Regions from separate parts of the Clostridium sp. TJA038 genome, predicted to be linked through region 2. Evidence: predicted binding sites of a transcription regulator. Region 2 holds the regulator's gene; the other holds the start of a gene.
The links. The regulator HrcA, encoded in region 2, represses chaperone genes, less so after heat shock. The targets are predictions, from matches to a motif close to TGTTAGCACTCNNNNNNNNNGAGTGCTAACA.
Positions count from the first base shown of each region.

Region 1 (3,439 bases), on a different contig from region 2:
ATTAGTTGCAATTTATGAATTTAATGCAGAAGATGTTTTTATTGTAGGACATAGTGGATGTGGTATGAGTAATTTAAACTCTAGAGATATGATAAAGAAAATGGAAGATAGAGGGATAAAAGAAGAAACTATATCTACAATAAAAGAATGTGGAATAGAAGTTGAAAAATGGCTTCACGGATTTGGATGTGTAGAAGAATCAATTAAAAAGAGTGTAGATTCTTTAAGAAAACATCCTTTAATTCCAAAGGATGTAAGTATTCATGGGTTAGTTATAGACCCTCATACAGGAGAACTTAAAGTTATTGTAAATGGATACGAATAAAAAGATACTTACTTTTAAGTAAGTATCTTTTTTATTTATAAAATAAGTCTTATAAGTATTATAGGTAAAACTTTTTATAAGTGATATAATTAGATATATTACTAATTTAAAAAGGAGGGATAAAAGATGTATATAAGCAATACCATGAATATTTATAAAATAATTTGGATATTCACAATTGGTTCTGTATTAGGATACTGCGTAGAAATGATTTGGTGCTATGTAAGAAATGGTCATTTTGAAAGTAGAAAAGGATTAATCTATGGTCCAATTAGTCCAGTATATGGAATAGGTGGAGTAGTACTTACTTTATTGCTATATAGATTTATCCACTATAATGGAATAATAATATTTTTTATAAGCGCAGTTGTAGGAGGCGTATTTGAATATTTATGTTCTTTTTTTCAAGAAAAACTTTTTGGAAGCGTATCTTGGGAATATAATAGCAAGTCTTTAAGTATTAACGGAAGAACTAGTGTTGAATATTCTATTTTTTGGGGAATACTTGGGGTGTTCTTTTTAAAGGATATTTACCCTTTATTTGATGATTTTATGGGGTTATTTTCTACACAGAGTATAAAGGTTATAACTTTAATATTTGTAATATTTTTAGTGCCAGATATTATAATATCTTCTTTAGCTGTTAGAAGAGAAGTAGAAAGAAGAAAAGGAAAAAAAGCGAGAAATGCTTTAGAAAGATTTCTTGATAAAAAATATACAGATGAATTTTTAAAGAAGATATATCCTAATATGATATTTAAAAATTAATTTATAGGAGAATTTTATGTTTTTTGTTGGTATATTTGGAATTGACACTAAAGAAAAACAGGTTAAGGACATAGACAATATATATTGCAGAACTTGTGATAATAAAACAAAAGGTGTTTTGATAAAAACTTATGAATATTTTCATTTTTTCTTTATTCCTATCTTTAGATGGAATGAGAGGTTTTATGTTATTTGCAAAAGATGTAATTCAATTTATGAAATTTCAAAAGAAAAAGGAAAAGATATAGAAAAAGGAATTATTAAGGATATTTCTGAAAATGATATGACTCTTATAAAAGAAGGACAAGTTTATGGGAAAAAAGCTCTAAAAAGAACATGTCCAAATTGTGGAAGAGAAATAGAAGGAGATTATAAATATTGTCCTTATTGTGGAAGTAAACTTTAGATAATATTTTACATACTAAGTTTAGTAATTATCAAAACAGAAAATAACATATAAATTTATAAAATGTATTAGATTAATTTATAGCTAATTTTATACTTTAATAGAGTATTAAATTAAAATTAATTTAATACATTTTTTTGTAAAAATATTTTCTTTATATATTGACATTAATTGAAAAAAGTGTTATATATAGAATTATAGATTAGCACTCAATGATATAGAGTGCTAACAATTAGAGTTTTTTATTTTTGGAGGGAAATTTCAAAATGGAAAAAAGAGAGTTTAAAGCAGAATCAAAAAGATTGTTAGACATAGTTATAAATTCAATTTACACAAATAGAGAAATATTTTTAAGAGAGTTAATTTCAAATGCTAGTGATGCTATAGATAAAGTTTATTATAAAACTTTAGGAGATAGCTCCTTAACTTTTAATAAAGATGATTATTATATAAAGATAGTGCCAAATAAAGAGGCAAGAACTCTTACAATATCAGATAAAGGTATTGGTATGACAGAGAAAGAGCTAGATGAAAACTTAGGGGTTATAGCTAAGAGTGGTTCTTTACAATTTAAAAAAGAAAATGAAATCAAAGATGGATTTGATATTATAGGACAATTTGGAGTTGGATTCTATTCAGGATTTTTAGTTGCAGATAAAATAACAGTAATAACAAAAGCTTTTGGAGAAGATAAAGCATATAAATGGGAATCTGATGGAGTTGATGGATATACAATTTCAGAAGCTAAAAAAGATTCTTTTGGAACTGATATAATTTTACATCTAAAAGAAAATGATGAGGATGAAAATTATGATGAATTTTTAGAAGAATATAAATTAAAATCATTAATTAAAAAGTATTCAGATTTTATAAGATATCCTATTAAGCTTGATATTACAAAATCTAAGATTAAAGAAGGAACAGAAAATGAACATGAAGAGTATGTTGAAGAAGAAACAGTAAACAGTATGGTTCCTTTATGGAGAAGAAATAAAAATGAACTTACTGATGAAGATTACAATAATTTTTATATGGAAAAAAGATTTGGATTTGACAAGCCTTTAAGACATATGCATATAAGTGTTGACGGGATGATAAGTTATAATTCAATTCTTTATATTCCTGAAAACATACCATATGATTACTACACTAAAGAATATGAAAAAGGCTTAGAGCTATATTCAAATGGTGTTTTAATAATGGAAAAATGTTCATCACTTTTACCAGATTATTTTGGATTTGTAAAAGGAATAGTAGATTCTCAAGATTTATCACTTAACATTTCAAGAGAAATGCTTCAACATGACAGACAATTAAGCCGTATTGCTAAAAATATAAAAAATAAGATAAAGAATGAACTAGAATCTATGATGAAAAATGATAGAGAAAGTTATGAAAAATTCTATAAAACTTTTGGCAGACAAATAAAATACGGAGTTTATGATGACTTTGGTATGAATAAAGATGAATTAAAAGATTTATTAATGTTTTATTCATCTAAAGAAAAGAAAATGGTAAGCTTAGCTGAATATGTTGAAAGAATGGATAAGGAACAAAAGTATATTTATTATGCTGTTGGAGAAACAAATGAAAGAATAGAAAAAATGCCACAAACTGAAATGGTATTAGATAAAGGTTATGAAATTCTTTATTTTACAGAGGATGTAGATGAATTTGCAATTAAAATGCTTATGAGCTATAAGGATAAAGAATTTAAATCAGTATCTAGTGGTGATTTAGGAATAGAATCAGAAGAGGAAAATAAGAAAGAAAATGAAGAAAATAAAGGTATATTTGAAGCTATGAAGGAAGCTTTAGGTGATAAAATAGTTGCAGTAAAAGCTTCAAGTAGACTAAAAAATTATCCAGTATGTTTATCTTCAGAGGGTGAACTTTCAATAGAGATGGAAAAAATATTAAGTGCTATGCCTAATAATCAA
Region 1 is NZ_JBZEFA010000002.1:106,866-110,304, reverse strand. It holds gene AC4FQV_RS06425 (beta-class carbonic anhydrase) at 1-325, shown strand, start outside; gene AC4FQV_RS06420 (putative ABC transporter permease) at 452-1,093, shown strand; gene AC4FQV_RS06415 (zinc ribbon domain-containing protein) at 1,110-1,499, shown strand; gene htpG (molecular chaperone HtpG) at 1,766-3,439, shown strand, end outside.
Region 1: the regulator HrcA is predicted to act here: its motif matches at 1,700-1,730, upstream of htpG (molecular chaperone HtpG).

Region 2 (3,439 bases):
TAATCTAGCATCACCATTTGTTGATACAACTTCGAATACTCCATCACCTAAATCTAAGATAGATACGTCGAAAGTACCACCACCTAGGTCATATACTAAGATTTTGTGTGCATTATCCATTTTATCTAATCCATAAGCTAATGATGCAGCTGTTGGTTCGTTTATTATTCTCTTAACATCTAAACCAGCTATTCTACCAGCATCTTTAGTTGCTTGTCTTTCAGCATCATTGAAGTAAGCTGGAACTGTGATAACAGCTTCTGTTACTTTTTCTCCTAAATATGCTTCAGCATCAGCTTTTAATTTTTGAAGTATCATTGCTGATATTTCTTGTGGTGTATAATCTTTTCCATCTATATTAACTTTGTAGTCAGTTCCCATGTGTCTTTTTATTGACATTATTGTTCTATCTGGGTTTGTAATTGCTTGTCTTTTAGCAACTTGACCTACTAATCTCTCTCCATTTGCTTGGAATGAAACTACTGATGGAGTTGTTCTTGCACCTTCTGAGTTAGTGATAACTACTGGTTCTCCACCTTCCATAACAGCTACACATGAATTTGTTGTTCCTAAATCTATACCTATTATTTTACTCATTGAAAATTCCTCCTCTATAAATATCTATATATAATTTGTCAAATTCTAATTAATTATTTAGTTACAGTTACCATAGAATGTCTTATGACTTTATCCCCTCTTTTATATCCCTTTTGGAATACTTGGGCTACTTCATTTGGTTTTGCTCCTTCTTTTTCTACAACCATCATAGCTTGATGTAATTCTGGGTCAAAACCATTTTCTGTAGATATTTCTTCAACTTGAAGTTTATCTAAAGCATCTTCAAATTGTCTTACTGTCATTTCAACACCTTTTTTAAGGTCCTCAACAGTTCCATCTACATCTAAGGCTCTTTCTAAGTTATCTAAAACTGGAAGCATTTTTACTAAAACATCTTCACAAGCATCAGTATATATTCTTTCTTTTTCTTTATCTGTTCTTTTTCTGTAGTTTTCATACTCTGCAGATATTCTTAATAATCTATCTTTTAAGGCCTCTAATTCATTTTCTAGTTTCTTTGTTTTATTTTTAAACATATTATTTTCTTCCTTTAAAGCCTTTAATTCTTCAAAATCTATAACTTTTTCATCAGCCTTAATATCTTCTGAAACTTCTTCTACCTCTTCATCAATATTAGGATTTTCAGCCTTTGTTTCTTTGTCTAATTCCTCTTTGATATTATCATCCTTTAACTCTTCGTTAAAATCTTTATCATCCACCATAAAGCAGTTACACCTCTTCTCTTTATTTACTACTTATTTTTTAAGGTTTCATTTAATTCTTTCATAACCTCAGTCATGATTGCTAAAACCTTAGAATAATTTATTCTTCTAGGCCCTATTAAAGCTATTGTACCTAAAGATCTATCTCCTACATGATAACCAGCTGATATAATGGAACATTCCTTAGCCTCTGGGACAAAAATTTCATCTCCTATTTTTACAGTCATATCTTCACTATCACTTATAAGTTCTGAAATACTTTTCTTATCATGTAAAAATTCTAAAATTTCCTTAGCTTTATGAATATTATTATATTCTGGATAATTTAATATATTAATTGCTCCCTCTAAGAATACCTCAGATGTTTCATCACCCTTTAAGCTTTCATAAAGAGCTGGTAACACAGCATTTACTATATCTTCATATCCACTTAAAGCTTTATTTAAGTTACTTATAACCTCTAAGTTTATTTGCTCAATAGTAAGGTTTTTAAGCCTTTCAGTTATTATCTTACTAATTTTAATAAGTTCTTCAGATATAGGTACGCTCCTTACTTTTATAACTGTATTTCTTATAACACCACTATCTGTTACTAATACACATAAAATACTTAAATCATCAACCTTCAAAAGTTGTATAGACTTAACAAAACTTTTATGCACAGAAGGTGCTTTTACTATACAAGTCATTTTAGTAAGTTCTGATAGAAGAGCACTAGTTTGCTTGATTATTTTATCAACTTCATACAATGTACCATCTATTATTGAACTTCTAATAAGACCTTCTTCTTCAGAAGACAATCTTTCAAATTCAATCATTCTATCTACATATAATCTATATCCTCTGCTTGATGGAATTCTTCCTGCCGAAGTATGAGGCTGTTCTAAAAATCCCATATCCTCTAAGTCAGCCATTTCATTTCTTATTGTGGCTGAACTTACTCCAAGATTATATTTTTTAGCGATAGTTCTTGAACCAACGGGTTCTCCTGTTGATATATAGTCTTGAATTATAGCTCTTAATATTTGAAGCTTTCTATCATCTATCACTAATCTCACCTCTTTATTAGCACTCACTATCAACGAGTGCTAACTAGTACACTATTAATATATTACCTTACAAGTTTTTTGTCAATCCCATTTTTTATCATTTTAAACCAAATTTTTGATTTTTATAATGTTTATTCTACTCTTTCTTCTATTTTCTTTTATTTTCTTTAAGTTACATACAAATTTACTTTATGTTTATAAAAGAAATTCAGCCATTATAATATTAGATACTTCAATGCCCTTTTCACTTAAATAAAGCCTTCCATTCTCCCTTATTAAAAGCCCTCTATTTATATACTTATTTATTATTTCACCATATACTAAATTTATATTCATTTTAAATCTTTCTTCAAATTCTTTTTCTTTAATTCCTTTAATCTTTCTAAGGCCCATAAACATAAATTCTTCCATATTATCTTTTAAAGAATTGTTTATTATTTCTTCAATAGCTTCTCCCTTTTCATTTATTGAATTTATATAATTTTCTATATTACTTATATTCTTAATTCTTTTTCCATTAATATAAGAAGCTGAAGATGAACCTAATCCTATCCAATTTTTCATGTCCCAATAAGCTAAATTATGTCTACACTCCATTCCCTTTTTAGAATAATTAGAAATCTCGTATTGATTAAACCCCTTGCTTTTTAAATAACTTTTACAAAAATCATACATCTCTCTTTCTTCTTCTTCACTAGGTAAATTTAATTTATCCCTTTCATATAAGGTATAAAAAGCTGTTCCTTCTTCAATTATTAAGCTATAAGCTGAAATATGTGTAGGATTTAAAGATACTACTTCCTTTAAAGTTTCCTTAAAATCTTCCACACTTTGATTAGGTAATCCAAACATTAAATCTACATTTATATTTTCAAAGCCAGCCTCTCTAGCTTTTAAAAAGTTTTCCTTAAAACTATCATAATTATGTATTCTACCAATCTTTCTTAATAAATTATCTTGCTTAGCTTGAAGTCCCATACTTATTCTATTTACTCCATATTTTTTCATAACTTTAAGCTTCTCATAAGTCAAATTGCCAGGATTACATTCTATAGTATATTCAACATCATAAACTATATTTAATTCTTTAATACTTTTTAAAACCTCTTC
Region 2 is NZ_JBZEFA010000001.1:204,715-208,153, reverse strand. It holds gene dnaK (molecular chaperone DnaK) at 1-597, opposite strand, end outside; gene grpE (nucleotide exchange factor GrpE) at 651-1,280, opposite strand; gene hrcA (heat-inducible transcriptional repressor HrcA) at 1,310-2,329, opposite strand; gene hemW (radical SAM family heme chaperone HemW) at 2,525-3,439, opposite strand, start outside.